2 regions of the Actinoplanes lobatus genome follow, and region 1 is predicted to be linked to the other one. Evidence: riboswitches for the same ligand, from Rfam matches in the RefSeq annotation. Region 1 holds a riboswitch; the other holds the start of a gene.
The links. Region 1 has a riboswitch for cyclic di-AMP ahead of BJ964_RS12245 (coiled-coil domain-containing protein). Riboswitches for the same ligand answer to the same signal wherever they lie in the genome.
Positions count from the first base shown of each region.

Region 2: linked by a shared signal. The riboswitch ahead of BJ964_RS29555 (C40 family peptidase) and the one ahead of BJ964_RS12245 (coiled-coil domain-containing protein) in region 1 are both predicted to bind cyclic di-AMP.

Region 1 is NZ_JACHNC010000001.1:2,647,006-2,657,787, reverse strand. It holds gene pnuC (nicotinamide riboside transporter PnuC) at 1-59, opposite strand, end outside; gene BJ964_RS12265 (Atu4866 domain-containing protein) at 100-462, opposite strand; gene BJ964_RS12260 (TetR/AcrR family transcriptional regulator) at 578-1,141, opposite strand; gene BJ964_RS47905 (ABC transporter permease) at 1,365-2,261, shown strand; gene BJ964_RS12255 (ABC transporter ATP-binding protein) at 2,254-3,024, shown strand; gene BJ964_RS12250 (coiled-coil domain-containing protein) at 3,046-4,080, opposite strand; cyclic di-AMP (ydaO/yuaA leader) riboswitch at 4,079-4,214, opposite strand; cyclic di-AMP (ydaO/yuaA leader) riboswitch at 4,422-4,558, shown strand; gene BJ964_RS12245 (coiled-coil domain-containing protein) at 4,563-5,579, shown strand; gene BJ964_RS12240 (glycoside hydrolase family 65 protein) at 5,634-7,997, opposite strand; gene BJ964_RS12235 (beta-phosphoglucomutase family hydrolase) at 8,021-8,755, opposite strand; gene BJ964_RS12230 (ATP-binding protein) at 8,847-9,305, opposite strand; gene BJ964_RS12225 (ABC transporter ATP-binding protein) at 9,387-10,664, opposite strand.
Region 2 is NZ_JACHNC010000001.1:6,437,094-6,447,875, forward strand. It holds gene BJ964_RS29515 (arginine deiminase) at 1-336, shown strand, start outside; gene argF (ornithine carbamoyltransferase) at 350-1,351, shown strand; gene BJ964_RS29525 (ROK family transcriptional regulator) at 1,320-2,459, opposite strand; gene BJ964_RS29530 (MFS transporter) at 2,506-3,747, shown strand; gene BJ964_RS29535 (YciI family protein) at 3,840-4,220, shown strand; gene BJ964_RS29540 (RNA polymerase sigma factor) at 4,217-5,479, shown strand; gene BJ964_RS29545 (cytochrome P450) at 5,582-6,784, shown strand; gene BJ964_RS29550 (heavy-metal-associated domain-containing protein) at 6,895-7,101, shown strand; gene BJ964_RS29555 (C40 family peptidase) at 7,153-7,740, opposite strand; cyclic di-AMP (ydaO/yuaA leader) riboswitch at 7,747-7,915, opposite strand; gene BJ964_RS29560 (CAP domain-containing protein) at 8,592-9,338, shown strand; gene BJ964_RS29565 (aldo/keto reductase family protein) at 9,430-10,458, shown strand; gene BJ964_RS29570 (hypothetical protein) at 10,559-10,782, shown strand, end outside.

The DNA.
Region 1 (10,782 bases):
GCCCAGGTCGTCGGCACCCCGAACGCCACCAGCGCCGGGCTGTTCAGCCAATCGATCATGGGGACAGCATCACCGCCGTACGCCCGGGAGGGAACCCGGTTATCCGGCGGGATGCAGCCGGTGGCCGGCCATCTCCAGCTCGCCGTCCTGGACGGCGACCGCGGTCTGCAGGCCGGAATCGTCGCGGAGCAGCACCGAACCGCCCTCGATCCGGTAGGTGCCGCGGGCCGGCCGTCGACGGCCGGCCACCTCACCGGCGTACGTCCCATCGGTCCGCAGGCTCAGCCGGACCGCGCCGTCGGAGCTGTGCCACGAGCCCACCACGGCGTCGCTGATCACCAGCGGGGGCCGGGGGCCGCCGGAGCCGGAGTGCGGGCCCGGCGAGCTCCCGAGTGCGATGGCGAGCAGCGAGGTGGCGTCGAGGACGGTGAAGTCGACACGGGAATCACAGGCAGAGGTCATAAGCCGGCTCCAATGGTGGGGTCGGGATCAGCCTCTCCGGTCGGCATTTCCGGCCCGCGACGCTGGATTCGCTGAGTTGCAAACGGGAGCGAACCAGTGCGAGTTCGGTTGCCGGTCAGGCGGTGGCGCGCAACGCCGCGGTCACCGCCACCGTGAACTTCTCCAGGTAGTCCTCACCGATCGGCTGCCGGGCCACGGCCAGCCGCCAGTAGAGCGGGCCCAGGATCATGTCCACGGCCACCTCCGGATCGGTGCCCTCGGGCAGCTCGCCGCGGGCCACCGCCTGCCCGATCAGCTTCTCGCCGACGGCCTGCTGGTGGGTCCGGAGGGCCCGTTGCAGAGTCTCGGCGATCTGCGGGTTGCGGGCCGCCTCGGCCATCAGGTCCGGGATGATCTGGGACGCGATCCGGTGCTGGAGAGCCGTGCTCACGATCATCAGGAGGAGCTGGAGGTCGCCGGAGAAACTTCCGGTGTCGGGAAGTGGAACTTTTCGCTCCGCGACATCCGAGATTATCTCCATTACCATTTCGAGCTTGTTGCTCCATCGACGGTAGATCGCCGTCTTGCCGACCCCGGCACGGCGGGCCACTGCCTCGATGGACAACCGGCCGTAACCGACCTCCGCCAGCTCACTCATGACGGCGTTTCGGATCGCCACGGTGATATCGCCTCGGAGCACCGCCGCTCCGGCTGGTGCGCGCTTGATTGTCGCCACACGGTCACTATAGCGCTACGACGTAACGGTTGCGTTCCGCCGTTTGGTCAGCTACCGTCACATCCACGTCGATACGAACCCGTTCCATCGGCATCGGCGGGGGCCTGTCATGCTGCATGCTGTGACCTCGCACCAGGCATCGGATCCCGCCGCGCCCTTCGGGCCGACCAGATCGGAGCACCACCCCATGCCAGAGACGGCGGTCGCCGAGACCGACGCCGGCCTCTCCCTCAAGGAGCTGGCCCGGCGCAACGGCCTGAGCGCGTCCGGACGGCTTCCGAGCCTTCCGGACTACACCCGGCAGCTGTGGGAGTACCGGCACTTCATCCGGGCACACTCCAGCGCGAAGATGACGTCCGCACTGGGCAACACCAAGCTCGGCGCGGTGTGGCAGGTGCTCACCCCGATCATCAACGCGGCTGTCTACTACGTCATCTTCGGTCTGGTCCTCGGCGGCCACCACGAGATGCCGAACTTCATCGCGTACCTCTGCATCGGTGTCTTCGTGTTCCAGTTCACCCAGTCGGTGGTGCAGACCGGGACGAACGCGATCACCGGCAACCTGGGGCTGATCCGCGCGCTGCACTTCCCCCGGGCCAGCCTGCCGCTCTCCGCCTCGCTGGTGGAGATCCGCAACTTCGTGGTGGCGGTGTTCGTCCTGATGGGCATCGTGCTGATCACCGGTGAGCCGATCACCGTCAAGTGGCTGATCGTGGTGCCGGCCCTGATCCTGCAGTCGTTCTTCAACGTCGGCCTGGGCCTGTTCATGGCCCGCTACGGCTCCAAGGTGCGCGACGTCAAGCAGCTCATCCCGTTCATCATGCGGTTCTGGCTGTACGGGTCGGCCGTTCTCTACCCGGTGACGAAGTTCCAGGACCTGCTGAGCGGCTGGCAGCTCCAGGTGGTCGAGGCCAACCCGATGCTGGTCTACATCGAACTGATGCGCCACGCGCTGCTCGATGAGGCCACCCTGGCGAACTCCCCGGCCGTGCTGTGGATCGAGGCGATCGTCTGGACCGTGGTCGTCGGCATCGGCGGCTTCGTTTACTTCTGGCGCGGAGAGAAGGGCTACGGCCGTGGCTGACAACGAGCGGATTCCCACCGTCATCGCCGACGAGGCCCACATCATCTACAAGGTCCACCAGGCCGGTGCGTCCAGTTCCAGCCCGCTGGCCAGCTTCAAGCGCCTGGCCACCCGGAGCAAGAACTCGAACATCCGCGAGGTGCACGCGGTCAAGGGTGTCAGCTTCGTCGCCTACAAGGGCGAGGCGATCGGCCTGATCGGCACCAACGGCTCGGGCAAGTCGACCCTTCTGCGCGCGGTGGCCGGCCTGCTGCCGGTCTCCCGGGGCGCGATCTACGCCTCCGGCCAGCCGTCCCTGCTGGGTGTGAACGCGGCACTGATGAACGAGCTGCCCGGCGACCGCAACGTCGAGCTGGGCTGCCTCGCGATGGGCATGTCGCCGGACGAGGTGAGGGCGAAGAAGGACGAGATCATCGAGTTCTCCGGCATCAACGACAAGGGTGACTTCGCCACCCTGCCGATGCGGACGTACTCCTCGGGCATGTCGGCCCGGCTGCGCTTCTCGATCGCGGCCGCCAAGCAGCACGACGTGCTCCTGATCGACGAGGCGCTGGCCACCGGTGACGCCAAGTTCCGCCGGCGCAGCGAGGCCCGGGTCCGGGAGCTGCGCGCCCAGGCCGGCACGGTGTTCCTGGTGAGCCACAGCGAGCAGTCGATCCGGGACACCTGTGAGCGGTGCATCTGGCTGGAGGCCGGCACGATCCGCGCCGACGGCCCGACCGACGAGGTGATGAAGGAGTACGAGGCCTTCGCCCGCAGGTAGGCCCCGCACTCCCCCGGTGGTTCAGTTGACCGACAGGTGCACGTGGTTGGTGTGGTCGCTGGACGGGTCGCCACCCGCCCCGCTGTACGACTTCCAGCCACTGCTCGGCAGCCAGATCCGGCGGTACCAGATCACGTACAGGACGTCGAGGTCGTCGGCGTTGTTGATGAAGTAGTTCGCCAGGTTGTTGCCGTACGTCTTGTCGGCCCCCGTGGCGTCCCCGCCGAAGGTGCCCTTCTCGGCGGAGAAGTCGCAGGCCCGCCCCTTGGGGTGCTCACCGCTGTTCTGCGTACGCCAGCACTTGGTGAACCGGGTGAAGCCGTCCGCCCGGGCCTGCTTGTAGGCGTGCAGCAGGGTCGCGGTGATGCAGCCGCCGGTGCCGGTCGGGTCGTCCTGGTTGCAGCTCGACCCGCTCGGGCCCGGCTCCGCGTCGGCACTACCGCCGCCGTCGGAGGAGGACGAGGTGTCCGAGCCCTGGTTCGCCGCCTTGAGCGCCGCCTCGGCCTTGGCCTTCTGCTTCGCCATCACGGTGACCTGCTTCTGCTGGTCCTTGATCGCGATGTCGATGGAGTCCTTGGCCTTCTGCCGGTCCTCGCGGGTGGTCTTCAGGCCGTTGATCGCCCGGCTCTGGTCGGCTGCCACGATGGCCAGGGTCTCGGCCCGGCCCAGGAAGCCCTCGGCCGAATCGGCGGCGAGCATGGCCGACATCGGCCCGGCCCGGCCCGCGGTGTACGCCTGCGTGGCGATCAGATCGAGTTGCTCCTGCTGTGGCCCGAGCTCGGTGTCCAGGCGCTTGAGCTCCGAGGTCAGCTTGGTCTGCTGCTCCTTGGAGGTCTTCAGCTTCTTCTTGGCCGCGACGTAGCCGCTGGAGGCCTTCTCGAGTTGTTCGATGAGGGACTTCGATCCGCCCTCGCCGTCGTCCCCGGTGTCTCCGGGGGCGGCGAGCAGCCGGGGGGCCGCGGTGGCCGGCGACGCGACGACGGCCAATCCGCACGCGGCGACGAGCAGCGCCAGCAACGCCGCTAATCGCTGCGCAGTGTTCTGCTGCACAGGCATTTCCTTCCGTCGGCCGCCGGCCGGGTTAGCTGACGGGTTCGGGACGAAGGAAATCCCTACCGCTGGTAGCGGATTCACCCCGGAGATATTGGTTCCCCGGCTCGCCGATGACGGCGATTAGGCGGCGGCCCCCGCGCGGGAACCGCACCGACCATACCCACTCGATCGACAGATCGACAGTTCTCGTACGCACCGCAATTGCCCCGACACGACAGGTGATTGCAATTACGGAATGTGTTTGCGAGGTAACTCTTTTCGCGGTTCCCGGGGTCTGATCCACGGCGATATCTCGGGTAAACTGGCCGCCGGTCCTGCCAGGACGGCACCGCCCCCGAGTTGCCGGCAGGCCGCCGCCCAATCGTCGCGAGACGAACCGGGGAACCAGGTTCACTGGGGTGTATCCGCGCAGTTTGCGGTAGGGATTGCTTCCGTCCCGAACCCGTCAGCTAACTCGGTCGGCGGTGTCACGGAAGGAACTGTTGATGGCAGCAAGTCCCCGCCGGTGGCTGATACTTGCCCTGGCGCCGCTGGTGAGCGCCCTGATGTTCATGGCGCCCGCGACTCCGGCCGCGGCCGAGCCAGGCGGCTCCTCATCCTCCGCACAGGAGGAGGACGAGGACGCAACTCTCAACGACGTGATCGAGTCGACCAACCGGCGCTACGCCTCCGCGAAGTCCGCGGTGACGCAGTCCACCAAGACGCAGGCCAAACTGGCCACACAGATCAAGGCGGCGGAGGCCCGGCGGGACGCACTGATCCCCGAGGTCGACCAGATCGCCAAGCAGCAGTACATGACCGGCAACCTGAGCGCCATGGGCTTCCTGCTCAGGTCCCAGGACTCGGGCGACTTCCTGACCAAGGCGGTCTCCCTCGAAGAGATCAACAAGCTGCACGACGCCAAGCTGCACGAGCTCAACGCGGCGATCACCGAGATCTCGGACAGCAAGGCGCAGCTGGACGCCGAGGTCAAGGCGCAGCAGCAGAACGCCACGGTGATGAAGAAGCAGAAGGACGCGGCCGACAAGGCGTTCCAGCTGGTCGGTGGCAACTCGGTGACCAAGGGCCTCGTGGTGGCGGACTCGCCGGAGGCCGCCCCGGCGCCGCGGAACGGCTCCGGCGGATTCTCCTCGGAGGGTTGCACCGAGGACGACCCGACCACCGGCGGCTGCATCACCAAGCGCACGCTGCACATGTACAAGGAAGTCAAGAAGGCCGGCTTCAGTAATTTCGTCGGCTGTCACCGTGACGGCGGGCCCTTCGAACACCCCAAGGGCCGCGCCTGCGACTGGTCGTTGCAGAAGAGCGGATTCTCGGTCTACGACACCGACAAGGAATTCCGGTACGGCAACAACCTGATGGCGTTCCTGGTCCGTAACGCCGACGAGCTCGGCATCTACTACGTGATCTGGAACAAGATGATCTGGTTCCCGGCCTCGGGCTGGAAGACATACCACGGGGTCAGTGACCACACCGACCACGTGCACGTCTCGATGCTCTGACGGACTTCACGAGAACGGCCCCCGCCCATCCGGGCGGGGGCCGTTTTCATGTGCTCAGTGAACCGCGCGCCGGACCGGAGCGCGGCCGTGCGGCTGGGCCGGTGCCGGGCCCGGCGGCACCGCGGCCGGAATCGGCATGGTGACCGGTCGCACCTGGGTCACCTCGAGCTCCTTGCCGTGGTGGATCAGCGTGAGCCGGGCCTGCCCGCCGCCGTTGCGCAGCGAGTAGGTCACCTCTTCGGAGGTCACGTTGACGCGCAGCCGCAGACCCCGCCAGAGCAGCGAGAACTCCAGACTGTTGATCCGGCTGGGCAGTCGCGGCGCGAAGCTCAGCTGGCCGTTGAAGTCCCGCATGCCGCCGAGGCCGGCGACCAGCGCGATCCAGGAGCCGGCCAGCGACGCCACGTGCACGCCGTCCCGCGCGTTCCGGTGCAGGTCGTGCAGGTCCATCAGGGCGGCCTCGCCCAGATAGTCGTGCGCCAGCTCGAGATGCCCGGTCTCGGCCGCCATGACCGCCTGGATGCAGGCCGACAGCGACGAGTCCCGGACGGTACGGGCGTCGTAGTAGGCGAAGTTGCGCGCCTTCTCCTCCGGGGTGAACGCGTCGCCCCGGATGTACATCGCCATCACCAGGTCGGCCTGCTTGACCACCTGCTTGCGGTACAGGTCGAAGTACGGGTAGTTGAGCAGCAGCGGGTAGCCCTCCGGCGGGGTGCCCTCGAAGTCCCACTCCTGGAGCCGGGTGAAGCCCTCGCACTGCTGGTGGACGCCCAGCTCCTTGTCGTACGGGACGTGCACGGCAGCCGCCGCGTCCCGCCAGGAGGCCGCCTCCTCGTCGTTGACCCCGAAACCGCGGGCCAGGTCCGGGTGCCGCTGGCAGGCGTCGACGGCGGCCATCAGGTTCTGCTGCGCCATCAGGTTGGTGTAGATGTTGTCGTTCACCACGGCGGTGTACTCGTCCGGCCCGGTGACGCCGTCGATGTGGAACCGCCCGTGCCGGTCGTGGTGGCCCAGCGACCGCCACAGCCGCGCCGTCTCCACGAGCAGCTCCAGGCCGACCTCACGCTCGAAGTCGAAGTCCCCGGTGGCCTGCACGTAGCGGCGGACCGCGTCGGCGATGTCGGCGGCGATGTGGAAGCCCGCGGTGCCGGCCGGCCAGTAGCCCGAACACTCCTGGCCGCGGATGGTCCGCCACGGGAAGGCCGCCCCCGACAGCCCGAGCGTCTGCGCCCGTTCCCGGGCCAGGTCCAGCGTCGAGTGCCGCCAGCGCAGCACGTCGGCCGCCGCGGAGGGCTGGGTGTAGGTGAGCGCCGGCAGCACGAACGTCTCGGCGTCCCAGAACGTGTGGCCGTCGTAGCCGGGGCCGGTCAGGCCCTTGGAGCCGATCGGCCGCTGCTCCGCCCGGGCGCCGGCCTGGAGCGTGTGGAAGAGGCCGAACCGAACCGCCTGCTGCACCTCCGGGTCGCCCTCGACCTGAACGTCCGAGTGGTCCCAGAACGCGTCCAGGTAGTCCTGCTGCTGCTGGACCAGACCGTCCCAGCCGTCCAGCCGGGCGCTGGCCAGAGCCGCCCCGACCTGGTCGCGCAGGGCGGGCAGCGAGCGCATGCTGGACCACCCGTACGCCGCCAGCTTGACCACCCGCAGCTTCTGCCCGGGCTCCAGACGGCAGGCGACCGTGGTGCGCAGCCAGTCCGGGTGGCCCTCGGTGGTGATGGCGTGCCGGCCCGGGGTCTCGACCAGGTGCTCCATGGCCGCGGCCATCCGCAGGTCACTGGCCTTGGTGCGGTGGATCAGGATGCCGCCGGTGGGCTGCTCCATCATCTCCTCGGCCAGCAGCGGGCGGTCGAGCACGGCGGCCACCCGCGGGTCCTTGCTCATCGGCGGCAGCTGCTCGTTCGCCACCAGCTCGGATTGCAGGATCAGCCGGGCCGAGGTCTCCAGGGGCTCCACCTCGTACAGGAAGGCCACGACCGCGCGCTGGGTGAACGAGACCAGCCGGACGGTCCGCACCCGGATGCCCTGGCCGGACGGGGACACCCACTCGACGATCCGCTCCAGCAGGCCGGCCCGCAGGTCGAGGCAGCGCTCGTGGGAGCGCAGCTCGCCGTACCGGACGTCGAACGGCTCGTCGTTGACGAGCAGCCGCATCAGCTTGGCGTTGGTGACGTTGACCATGGTCTGGCCGGACTCGGGAAAGCCGTAGCCCGCCTCGGCGTGCGGCAGCGGCCGCAGCTCATAGAACGAGTTCAGATAGCTGCCCGGAAGGCCGTGCGGCTCGCCCTCGTCCAGGTTTCCGCGTATCCCGATATGGCCGTTCGAGAGAGCGAATACCGACTCGGACTGGGCCAGCAGGTCCAGGTCGAGCCGGGTCTCCCGGATATGCCAAGGGTCGACGGGATAAGCCCGTTCACGGATCACGGTCGTGCCTCTCGTAACTGATTTCAGAGGAGGTCTTTGAGATCTTGCACCACGACGTCGGCGCCGTGTTCCCGCAGCGCATCGGCCTGGCCTACCCGGTCCACGCCGATCACGATGCCGAAGCCACCGGCCCGGCCGGCGGCCACGCCCGCCTGGGCGTCCTCGAACACGGCACAGTTCGCCGGGTCGAGGCCGAGCAACTCGGCGCCCTTGAGGAAGGTGTCCGGCGCGGGCTTGCCGGGCAGGCCCAGCTCACGCGCGACGACGCCGTCCACCCGGGCCTCCAGGAGGTCGGCGATCCCGGCCGCCTCCAGGACGTCCTTGCAGTTGGCGCTCGCCGACACGACCGCACGGCGTAGACCGGCGGCCCTGGCGGCCCTCAGGTACTCCACCGATCCGGGGTAGACCTGGACGGCGCCTTCTTGGATCTTCTGTAGCACGAGCACGTTCTTGCGATTGCCGATGCCGTTGACGGTCTCCCGATCGGGGGTGTCGTCCGGGTCGCCCTCGGGCAGGGTGATGCCCCGGGACGCCAGGAAGGTACGGACACCGTCGGCACGCTGACGGCCGTCGACATACCGGTGATAGTCGACGCCGGAATCGAACGGGACGAAAAGTTGATCATGACTTTCCGCCCACGATTCCAGGAACGTATCGAACGTCTGTTTCCATGCGGCGCTGTGCACGAGCGCGGTCTGCGTCAGCACGCCGTCAAGATCGAAAAGGCAAGCGGTCACCTGTGAAGGAAGTCCGAGCACGCGCCCAATGTAGCCGGACGCGATCCACGAGGAGCGCGGAAGGGCGTCTTCACATTTCCACGATGTTTCACAAGGGGTTCTAGCTGCTGTTTCAGCGGGGATCCGGCACGACATCCAGATCGATACGTAGGCCGATCGAGGTACCGATCGGCCCGGTGGCCGTCGTGACCTCGTCGCAGAGCTGATGGGCCAGCCAGAGGCCCCGGCCACCGACCTCGAACGTCCCCGGCGTACGCACGCGGTCCAGATAGGCGCCCGGGATGCCCGGGCCGGCGTCGGTGACCACGCACCACACCGAGCCGCCGTCGATCCGCAGCACGACCCGGCCCTGCCCACCCGCGTGCAGCACCACGTTGGTGATCACTTCGTTGACGGCCAGCACGAAGCCGTCCAGGCGGTCGCCGGCGAGCCCGGCGGCGCCCAGCAACCGGGTGATCTCGTGCCGCAGGATCGTGATGTCGTCCCGGCCGAAGGCGCGGTCCAGCGGCACCGGCCACGCCCGCGAGGGGACGGAGGCCGCGCGCACGCCCTGGCCGTTCCTTTCCTCCACCGTGAAGCAGCCTACGCGCTGTGGCCGACCGGTAGCGGGAGGCATCCGCGAACGCGCCCGGAAGTGGCGCGGGACCCCCGGTCATCGCCAGCCGACATCGATCCGGTCACCCCGCTCGTCGAAGAAGTGCACGGCGTCCATCCGCACCGACACGGCCAGCGGATGACCGGGACCGATCGCCGGGTACGGCGCCAGGCGCACCGCCAGCTCGGCCGGCTTGCGGTGATGCTTGCCCAACTCGCTCAGCACACCGACACGGCCCTGCGGGGCCACCGGCTCCGACGTCTGGCCGGCCAGACGTTGCAGTGCCTTCCTGAACCCGCCGCCGGTCCGGGTCTCGGCGACCGGGCCGCTCATCTCGTCCACCACGATCGCCGTGGCGCCGATGTCCAGGTACGCCAGCGACTCGTGCCCGTGGTGCTCCAGGTAGCGGATCCGCCCCTGGAAGACGGGCCCCTGCGTGTCCGGGGTGACCGGGGTGAGCGCCTCGGCCCGGATGCCGACCACGATCCGCTCGCCGTGGTAGCGGGCCACCGCCCGGGCGCGTGGGTCGTTCCACGGCATGTAGAGCGTCTGCTCGCCGAAGCTCAGCGCGATGTACTGCTCCAGGTGCACGTAGACCGCGGCCTCGAGCAGGTTCATCTTGGGTGAGCCCAGGAAGGCGGCGACGTACAGGGTGGCCGGGCGCCGGTACACCTCGGTCGGCGTGCCGACGTCCTGGAGCACGCCCTTGCGCATGATCGCGACGCGGTCCGCCATGGTCAGCGCCTCGGCCTGGTCGTGGGTCACGTACATGGTCGTCACACCCAGCTCACGAGTCATGCTCGTGATCTCGGCGCGCAACTCGGCGCGGAGTCCGCTGTCGAGGTTGGACAATGGCTCGTCCATCAGGAAGATGCCTGGTCGGCGCACCATGGCGCGGCCCATCGCGACCCGCTGCCGCTGACCGCCGGAGAGCTGACTCGGCCGCCGCGCCAGAACCTCGCCGATGCCGAGCGCGCCGGCGATCGCGTCCACCCGCTCCTGCCGCGGCGCCGGCTCGATACCGGACAGCTTCAGCGGGAAACCGATGTTCTCCGAGACGGTCATGTGCGGATAGAGCGCGAAATCCTGAAACACCATCGCGATGCTGCGGTCCCGCGGCGGCAGCTCCAGAACCGGCTCGCCGTTGAGGAGGATGTCCCCCCGCGTGGGATCCTCCAGCCCGGCGATCATCCGCAGCACGGTCGACTTTCCGCAGCCCGAAGGCCCGAGCAGGACCATGAACTCGCCGTCCTGCACATCCAGGCTGACGTTGTCGACGGCAGTGGTGCCGTCTGGCCAGATCTTGGTGACGTCTTTCAGCACGACGGTGGACACCGTCAACCTCCCGCTATCGACTGTGATCCCGATCCCACGACGGTCGGCGATCGGGTACTGACTCTGCGAGTGGCATCGATGCTTCACCATCGGGCGAACGTGCCATTTGCACATAGTG
Region 2 (10,782 bases), 3.8 Mb from region 1:
ATCCGCCCGGGCGACGACGCCGACGACCTCGTCGTCGAAGAAGCAGACGGTTCGCTGCCCCAGGTCATGGCGCGGGTTCTCGGGATCGGTGAGATGCGGGTCATCGAGACCGGCGGCGACAGCTTCGGCGCTGAACGCGAACAGTGGGACGACGGCAACAACGTGGTCGCCCTCGAACCCGGTGTCGTCGTCGGGTACGAGCGCAACACCAGCACCAACGCCGCACTGCGCAAGGCCGGCATCGAGGTGCTGCCGATCGCCGGCTTCGAGCTCGGCCGCGGCCGCGGCGGCTCCCACTGCATGACCTGTCCCATCCAGCGCGACCCCGCGTTCTGATCGGAGACCTTCCATGGCGTTCAACCTCAGAAACCGCCACTTCCTCAAAGAGATCGACTTCAGCCCACAGGAGCTGCGGCACCTGTTGCGGCTCGCCGAGGCGCTGAAACTGGCCAAGTACGCCGGCACCGAGGTCAAGCACCTCGAGGGCAAGGAGATCGCCCTGATCTTCGAGAAGACCTCCACCCGTACGCGGTCGGCGTTCGAGGTCTCGGCCTTCGACCAGGGTGCGCACGTCACCTACCTCGACCCGTCCGGGTCGCAGCTGGGTCACAAGGAGTCGATCGCCGACACCGCCGCCGTCCTCGGCCGCATGTACGACGCCATCGAGTTCCGCGGCAGCGCCCAGACCGACGTCGAGGAACTGGCCGCGCACGCCGGTGTGCCGGTCTACAACGGGCTGACCAACGAGTGGCACCCCACCCAGATGCTGGCCGACTTCCTGACCATGCACGAGGCGAGCAACAAACCCTACGACGGCCTGACGTACGCCTACCTCGGCGACTGCCGCTTCAACATGGGCCGCTCACTGCTGATCATGGGGGCGCTGATGGGCAGCGACGTCCGGCTCGCCGGGCCCGCCGACCTGCACCCGCCGAAGGACGTCGTCCAGCTCGCCCAGGAGATCGCCGGGCGTACCGGTGCCCGGATCACCATCACCGACAACCCGGACGAGGCGGTCGCCGGCGTCGACTTCGTCCACACCGACGTCTGGGTGTCGATGGGCGAGGCCAAGAGCGTGTGGACCGACCGGGTCCGGCAGCTCACGCCGTACCAGGTGAACAGCGACCTGCTGGCGAGGACCGGGAACCCGCTCGTCAAGTTCATGCACTGCCTGCCGGCCTTCCACGACAGCAACACCGTGGTCGGCGCCGAGATCATGGAACACACCGGCATGACCTCCGGCCTCGAGGTCACCGGCGAGGTCTTCAACTCACCGGCCAGCATCGTCTTCGATCAGGCCGAGAACCGTCTGCACACCATCAAAGCGGTTCTGGTCGCGACTCTGGGCTGACCGCCGGGTACCGGTTCGGCTGCGGCCGGGCCGGTACCCGGACATCGGGGACGCCGTACCGTGCGTTCAGGACCTGCATCGCGGCGCCCGCCGCGATCGTGTCGGTGCCGAGGCCGGCCAGGGTGACCTCGACGGACAGCCAGTCGGCGCGGGGGACCTGGGTGCGGACCGCGTGCTCGACGGCCCCGCGGTAGATCTCGCCGTGTTCGAGCAGGTCGGCTCCGGCGAGGACGATGTGCCCCAGATCGAGGGTCTGCAACAGGTTGACCACGCCGACACCGAGGACGGCCGCGGCCGCCGCGGGATCGCCGGCCCGATCGTGGACGGCCTCCAGGCAGCCGCGGCGGCCGCACACGCACGGCGGCCCGTCGAGCTGGACGACGGTGTGCCCGAACTCCCCGGCGTTGGTGTGCGCGCCACGGTGGGCGGCGCCGCCGAGCCAGAGCCCGGCGCCGACGCCGCTCTCGACCATGATCAGGGCGGCGTCGCGGAACCCGGCGCCGTGGCGCCACGCTTCGGCGGTCACCGCGGCGGTGACGTCCTTGTCGACGTGGACCGGCAGCCCGAGCCGTTCGGTGGCGAGGTCAGCCAGCGGGATGTCGTGCCAGTGGCGGAGCCGGTGCGCGTCGCGGACGGTGCCGGTGGCCTGGTCGAGCGGCCCGATCATGCCGATGCCGACCCCGGCCAGGTGCCGGGGCGCGCCTCCGGGCCCTGGGGCGGCGAGCAGTCCGGTGACCCCGGCGGACAGTTCGCTCAGCAGCTGCTCCGGGGTGAAGTCGGGTGGCAGGGCGGTCGTGACGCCGGCCCGGACGGTGCCGGCCAGGTCGGTCAGGGCCAGGCGCAGGGCGCGGCGGGTGACGTGTGCGCCGATCGCCCACCGGCTGTCGGGCACGAGCCGGTAGATGGCGGCCGGTTTGCCCATCGCGGCCCGGCGCACCCCGGCCGGTGCGATCAGGCCCTCCTCCAGCAGCCGGGCGAGGACCTTGGAGACGGCCTGTGGGGTCAGGCCGGTGACCTCGGCGACCGTGCCGCGCTCGATGGTCGGCCGGGTGCGGGCCAGCGTGAGGACCAGGGCCTCGTGGTAGTCGCGGAGGAAGGCGAGGTGCACGGGCTCACACTACAACTAACGCAACAGCGTTGCTAAAGTCCGGGTCATGACCGACATACGCAACAGCGTTGCAGAACTCGACGCTGTGGCTCCCCACCCCGGCGCCGACCGCCGCTGGCCGGCCCTGCTCGCCCTCGCCTTCGGCGCCGTCGCCATCGGCCTCACCGAGTTCGTCCCCGCGGGCCTGCTGCCCCAGATCGCCCAGGACCTGCTCGGCGCCGAGTACACCCGATCCCCGTCCGACGCCGTCGCGCACGCCGGCTGGATGGTCACCGCGTACGCCCTCGGGGTCGTCGTCGGCGCGCCCCTGATCGCCGCCGCGACCGCCCGCGTGCCGCGCCGCCGGCTGGTCCTCGCCCTGCTCGTGCTTTTCGTGGCCGGCACCGTCGCGTCCGCGCTCGCCCCCGGATTCACCCTCGTCCTGGTCGCCCGGTTCGTGGCCGGGCTGCCGCACGGCGCCTATTTCGGCGCCGCCGGCCTGCTGGCCGCCAAACTGATGGGCCCCGGCAACGAGGGCCGCGGCTTCGCCGCCGTGCTCAGCGGCCTGACCATCGCCAACGTCGTCGGCGTGCCGGCCGTCACCTGGCTCGGCCAGCAGTCCGGCTGGCGGATCGCCTACCTGGTCATCGCCGGTGTCTTCGCCCTCGCGCTGCTGGCCGTGGCCGCCACCGTGCCGGACGCGCCCGCCGCCGACGGTTCCCCCGCCGCCGAACTGCGCTCGCTGCGCCACCCGCTGGTCTGGCTGACCGCCGCCACCGCCGCCATCGGTTTCGCCGGCTTCTTCGCCATCAACAGCTACATCGCCCCGGTCACCACCGAGGTCACCGGCCTGTCCACCGGCACCGTGCCGTGGGTGCTGGTCGCCATGGGCCTGGGCATGACCGTCGGCAACGCGCTCGGCGGCTGGTACGCCGACCGCGACCTGCACCGCGCCACCCTGCTCGGCTTCACCGCGATGATCGCCACCGCGGTGCTCTTCGCCCTGACCGCCGGCACCACGGCCGGCCTGTTCACCGGCGCCTTCCTGATCGGCGCGACCAGCCTCTTCCTCGGTCCCGCCCTGCAGTCCCGGCTGATCACGGTCGCCCCCGGGGCGCAGCTGATGGGCGCTGCGGTCAACCAGTCCGCCATGAACATCGCCAACAGCCTCGGCGCGGCCCTCGGCGGCGCGGTCATCGCCGCCGGCCTCGGCTACCGCGCCCCCGCCTGGGCCGGCGTCGCCCTCGGTCTGGCTGGCCTCGCCCTGGCCGCCACCGGGTTCGCGCTCGACCGACGGCGGGCCGTTTGAAAGATTCTCCGGCGATGGTGTCGTATCAAGGGGCCGCCGTTCGTGGAACCGGTGTGCGGCGTCCGCCGGACCGGTATCAGAGGGAGACGACCATGCCGGAGTACCTGATCACCTTCAACGACGAGTGGGTGCCCCACCACACCGAGGAGCAGATCCGCGCGAAGTCCGAGGCGGTCCGCCCGGTGATCGACGAGATGCTGGCCGAGGGCGTGCTGATCTTCAGTAACGGCGGCCTCGACCGGTCCACCGCGGTGTGCAGCGTCGAGGCCGTCGACGGCGAGGCCGTCTTCACCGACGGCCCGTTCGTCGAGACCAAGGAGCACCTCGGCGGGTTCGCCGCGGTGGAGGTGCCCGACGACGCGACGGCGCGGTACTGGGCCGGCCGGCTCGCGACCGCGCTCGAGTGGCCCCAGGAGGTGCACCGGTTCCGCGGTCCCGGAGCCGACCGCGCCGGCCGCCTCGGGAACAAATGAGCGCTGGCACCACCGAGCAGGCGATCACCCGCGCCCACCGTCAGGAGTGGGCGCGGCTGGTCGCCGGCCTCGCCCGCCGTTTCGGTGATCTCGACATCGCCGAGGAGGCGACGGCCGAGGCGTTCGCGGCCGCCGCACAGCGGTGGCCGCGCGAAGGCGTACCGCCGAATCCCGGCGGGTGGCTCGCCACCACCGCATCCCGCAAGGCGATCGACTGGCTGCGGCGCGAGGCCCAGCGCGACGCCAAACACCAGGCGGCCCTCATCGTGTACGACGACAGCGCACCCGAACCCACCGGCCCCGTCGAGGACGACCGGCTCCGGCTCGTCTTCACCTGTTGTCATCCGGCGCTCGCCATGGACGCCCGGGTGGCGCTCACCCTGCGCCTGCTCGGCGGCCTCACCGTCGCCGAGATCGCCCGCGCCTTCCTGGTACGGGAGACCGCTATGGCGCAACGCATCACCCGTGCCAAGACGAAGATCAGGGCGGCCGGCATTCCGTACCGGGTGCCGTCGGCCGGTGACATCCGCGAGCGGCTCGCCGGCGTGCTCGCGGTCGTCTACCTGATCTTCAACGAGGGCTATCTCGCCGGTGAGGGTGACGATCCGGTCCGCGCCGACCTCACCGACGAGGCGATCCGTCTCGGCCGCCTGCTGCGTGACCTGTTGCCCGGCGACGGCGAGGTGGCCGGGCTGCTCGCGCTGATGCTGTTCACCGACGCCCGGCGGCGGGCTCGCGTGTCCGGCAGCGGGGAACTGGTGATCCTCGCCGAACAGGACCGCGGGCTCTGGGACCGCCACCTCATCGCCGAGGGCGCCGCGCTGGTCCGGGAGCGGATCGCGGCGGTGGCGGCCGGCGGCCCACCGGCCGGGCGCTACCAGCTCCTGGCCGCGATCAACGCCGTCCACACCGAGGCCCCGTCGGCCCGGGAGACCCGCTGGCCGACGATCATCGCCCTGTACGACCGGATGGCACGGCTCGACCCGTCCCCGATCGTGCGGCTGAACCGGGCGGTCGCGGTCGCCGAGGTCGACGGCCCGGCCGCCGGGCTCGCCGAGATCGACCGGCTCGCCGACGTCCTCGACGGCTATCACGCCTTCCACGCCGCCCGCGCCGACCTGCTGCGACGTCTCGATGACGGTGCCGCGGCGGCCGCCTACGACCGGGCCGTCGCCCGCACCGACAACGCCGCCGAACGGGCGTACCTCATCCGCCGCCGCGACCAGCTCCGGCGCCCGGACGATCGCGAAGCGCCTTGATTCGGCGTCCTTCGGGGCAGAACGGACGCGGACCGGGATAGCGTTGGTCCTCAGGGTTACGTTCCTGCCCGGCCCGAAAGGGTGCTCGCGGAGGGGCTTCCGATGACCTCGACGAAGAAGGCGCCGAAGCTGGCCGATCTGCTCGCCTGGCTTGAGCGGTTGCGCGGCCGGGGACAGGTCGTCCATGACGACAAGCAACGCTGTTGGCATGTGCTGGGTCACCCGGAAACCAGCGCCGTGCTCTCCGACCCCGGCGCCTTCTCCTCGGATCTGAGCGAACTGGTGCCGCGGCAGGAGGACTTCGCGCTCTTCGAGCAGGGCAACTTCGTCCGGATGGATCCGCCCCGGCACCGAAAGCTGCGCGGCCTGGTCAACCAGGCGTTCACGCCACGGGTCGTGGCCCTGCTGGAACCCCGGATCGCGCGGGTCACGAACGAATTGCTCGACGGCGCGGGCGGCGAGACCCGGGTGGACATCATCGAGCGGTTGGCCTACCCCCTGCCGGTGATCGTCATCGCGGAACTGCTCGGCATTCCGGCATCGGACCGGCCGATCTTCCACCGATGGGCCGACGACCTGTTCAACCAGCAGAACATCGATCCCGAACAGTCGCTCCTCGCCACCGCCACGGAGTCGATGGACACGGCCGTACCGACCATCCGGGAGATGAACACCTACCTGCTGCAACGCATCCGGGCGCGGCGCGCCGACCTCGCCGATGACCTGATGAGCAAACTGATTCTGGCCGAGGTCGACGGGGAGCACCTCGCCGACGAGGAGATCATCGGGTTCGTCGGCCTGCTGCTGCTCGCCGGGCACATCACCACGACAGCGACGCTCGGCAACGCGATTCTCTGCTTCGAGGAGAACCCCGAGGCCGCGGCGGCGGTACGCGACGACCCGGGACTGCTACCCGACACCATCGAGGAAGTGCTGCGATACCGTACGCCGTTTCCTCGCCTGGCCCGCCTGACCACCCGTGGCGTCGGGATCGGCGAGGTGGACGTTCCGGCCGGTGCCGTCGTCATGCCGTGGCTCGCGGCCGCCAACCGTGACGAACGGGTGTTCACCGAACCCGACCGGTTCGATGTCCACCGCACCCGCAATCCGCACCTCGCCTTCGGGCACGGCATCCACTTCTGCATCGGAGCGCCCCTGGCGAGGCTGGAGGCCCGGGTCGCTCTGGGCATCATGTTCCAGCGGTACGCGGACATCTCGGTCGCGGCCGACGAGCCGGTCGACGAGGTGAACCCGTGGCTGATGACCAGCGTGAACCGGCTGCCGCTGGACCTGCGACCGAACTGACAGCGCAGATCCGTGTGCCATTCGGTAATACCCTAGGGGGGTACCGGTATCATCGTGGGGAGGCGGCGGCGCCCTGTCCGCCGGAATTCGCCAACGACGAGGAGACCGTGATGGCCGCCAAGACCTACACCGTGACCGGCATGACCTGCTCGCACTGCGTCAACTCGGTGACCGAGGAGGTCGGCAGGATCCCCGGCGTCACCGGTGTCCAGGTCGACCTGACCTCCGGCGCGGTCACCGTCACCAGCGCCCAGCCCGTCGACGACACCGCGGTGGCCGCGGCCGTCGACGAGGCCGGTTACGAACGGGCGAGGTAGCCGTAGACGCCGACTGCCCGCACCCTGTGGTGGGTGCGGGCAGTGTCGTCATCAGGCCAGGCGCCGGACGACGTAGTTCGAGCTCCAGATCTTCTGCTTGCTGACCGGCTTGCCGGTCCGCGGCGCCGACCACATCATGCCGTTGCCCGCGTAGATGGCGGCGTGGATGCCGTACGAGCCCCTGCGGATGATGATGAGGTCACCGGGACGGGCGTCGGCCTTGCTGACCTTCTTGCCGTACTTCTGCTGCAGGTTCGCCTTGTGCGGCAGCTTCTTGCCCACCGTCTTCTTGTAGACGTAGAGGGTGAAGCCCGAGCAGTCGAATCGCTTCGGCCCGACGGCGCCGAACAGGTAGAGCTTGCCCTTGTGCGAGGCCGCCTCGGTCACGACCCGGGCGCCGATCGGCTGCGCCGCGGTCACGACCTTGGTGCTGGCAGTGGCGCCGGCCGCGGCCTCGACGGTGACGGTGCGGCTCACCGCCACGTTCGTCCGGACGGTGGCGACACTCGGCGCCTGTGGGGCGGCGGAGGCGGCGTGCGGTGTGCCGAGTCCTCCAGCGAGAAGACCGAGACCCACGGACAGGGCGATGGTGCCGGTTCCCAGGGTGCGGAAGTGCCGGCTCGAAGTACGTACGTGCACGGTGAAGGAATCCCTCCGGCACGCCTGCGAGGTTAGCTGTCGGGTTCGGGCGCGAAGGAATGCCCGGCCGCACGGTGGCGGCTTCACCCCAAGATCCGTCACCTGGCGGTGCCGGATCGATATGTGGTTCCCCCGTCCCTGCCCCCGATTGCCTCATGCTCGCCAAGTGGCTCGTGTCGCCGGACCGGGGCAGGGCTCGGCGTGGTCCGTGCTGACACGACCGGCGAGCAGGTGCCCGCCGCCCTTCCTTGATATCCCAGGTCCAGGGGCTGCCAACCCGCCGCGACATCCACGGGTGCCGATCGATCTGGCGAGTAGCGTCCCGGTTGCGGGACGGGTGCGAAGTTTTCCGACACGCTGTGTTCATGGGTGGTGACGGCGCGGTGATGATCTTGTGTGAAACTGATCACGATAAATCCGGATCGTCATCTCCGCGGCTACGCCGGCAGTCATCCGCTCCGTCGAGGGCGAGCCGACTCACCGGCCCGCCGGGCATGGCCGAGCGGCCGAATGCCGCAACCACCGGGCCGGGGCGTCAACAGCCGGGCGTTCACCGCACTCGCCTCCTCCGCCTCCGCATCAAGATCCCTCCGGCCGGTTGCGCTCGCACCCCCGGTGACCTCGGCCCGACGCCGGGCATCCGCGGTTCCAGGCCCTCAAGACCGATTTCGTACGGACGGAGCACCCGCCAACCGCAAGACGACCGCGAACGCCACCGGGACCCGGGCTCGATCGCGGCAACCATTCGGAAACCGGCAAACACCGATTCTGTGATCGTCGCGCCCGGCGCCTCGTCGAAGTGACTGGTGAGCCCGCAGACAGCGGGTGGAACATTCCGAAAGGGTCTGCTCTTGCGCCAGCTTCTTCGCCGCTTCGCCGTGACCGCTCTCCTCACCCCGGTCGCCGCGATCGGTGCCACCACGATGATCGCGAGTTCGGCCGAGGCTGCGCCGGCGAAGCCTGGCCCGACGCAGCCCGACTACGGGCAGTACGGCTCCTGGTACGGCTCGGGCAACTACGACTCGGGCCGGTACGGCTCCGGGAACTACGACTCCGGCCGCTACGGCTCCTGGAACCCCGGTCCGGTCAAGCGCAGCCCGTCGTGGCCGGCTCCGACCAAGCCGGCCCCGACCAAGCCGGCCCCGAGCCAGCCCGCCCCGAGCCAGCCCGCGCCGACGACGCCCGCCCCGGGCAACACCACGCCGGCCAAGTCGTCCGAGCAGGCCCTCCAGGACGAGATCAACCGCCTGATCAACGTCGAGCGTGGCAAGAACGGCTGCTCCGCCCTGACGGTCAACGCGCAGCTCACCCAGGCCGCCCGTGACCACAGCGCCTGGATGGCCCAGACTGGCACGTTCTCGCACACCGGCAGCGGCGGGTCCAGCTTCGTCGACCGCGCCAAGGCGGCCGGCTACGCCCAGCCGTCGGCCGAGAACATCGCCTACGGCTACCGCACCGCCTCCGAGGTGGTCAACGGCTGGATGAACAGCTCCGGCCACCGCGCCAACATCGTCAACTGCAAGTCCAAGACGGTCGGTGTCGGCGTGGTCCTCAAGGCCGACGGCACCCCGTACTACACCCAGGACTTCGGTTACTGACGCCTGACGCCTGATGCCCCAGCCGCCCCGTGCGGCTGGGGCATCTCGCTTCAGCCCTCGGTGACGGATCAGTTCGGTAGGATGATCCACTATGGAACATCGTCGCCTCGGTCGTAGCGGCCTCTACGTCAGCGAGATCACGTACGGCAACTGGTTGACCCACGGTGAGCTGGTCGCGCGGGACACCGCGCTCGCCTGCATCCAGGCCGCGCTGGACGCCGGTGTCACCACCTTCGACACCGCCGACGTGTACGCCCAGGGCGCGGCCGAACAGGTGCTCGGCGACGCGCTGCGCACCGTCCGCCGGTCCTCGGTCGAGATCGCCACGAAGGTCTGCCTGCCCACCGGCGACGGCCCCAACGACCGCGGCCTGTCCCGCAAGCACATCATCGAGTCCTGCCACGCCTCGCTGCGGCGGCTCGGCACCGACTACGTCGACCTCTACCAGGCGCACCGCTTCGACGAGCGCACCCCGATCGAGGAGTCCCTGATCGCCTTCGACGATCTGGTACGCCAGGGCAAGGTGCTCTACCTCGGCGTCTCGGAATGGACCGCCCCACAGATCGAGGCCGCCCTGCGGATCGCCGCCGACCTCGGGCTGCGCAGCCGGATCGTCGCCAACCAGCCGCAGTACAACATGCTGTGGCGCGTGATCGAACCGCAGGTGCTGCCGCTGTGCGAGCGTGAAGGCATCGGACAGGTGGTCTTCCAGCCGCTGGCCCAGGGCGTGCTCACCGGCAAGTACCAGCCCGGCCGTCCGCTGCCGGAGAACTCCCGCGCCACCAGCGGCGGGCGTGCGCCCCAGTTCATCAGCCGGGTGCTCGGCCCGGTGTTGCTCGACCGCGTGCAGCGGCTGCGCCCGCTCGCCGACGAGGCCGGCCTCACGATGGCCCAGCTCGCCGTCGCCTGGACCCTGCAACCCGGCAGCGTCAGCTCGGCGATCATCGGCGCCTCCCGGCCCGAGCAGGTCACCGAGAACGCCGTCGCCGCCGGGGTGCGGCTGCCCACCGATCTACTGTCGAAGATCGACGAGGTGCTGGGCGACCTGATCGACCGCGACCCCACCAAGACCGCCCAGATGATGTCCGTCAAGCCCGACTGGAATCGCCCGAAGCCCTGATCACCGCAGCCGTCCGGTAAACCACATCCGCCCAGGTCATGAGAGGCCGTGACGCCGGCCGTCGGTAGGATCCAGCGACAGTTCGAGAACTGGAGCGTTGATGACCTACCCGCCGCCGCCCGGACAGCCACCCTATCCGCCGTCGCCCGGTGAACCGCTCCCGCCGCCCGTCGACCCGTATGAGACGCCGCAGCACACCGCGCCGCTCTACGAACAGCCGAACTACGGTCAGCCCACCTATGCGCAGCCGGGCTACAGCCACCCCGGCTACGGCCGGCCCGGCATGCCGGCTGTCCCGTCTCAGCCGCGGGGACAGTCGCGAAC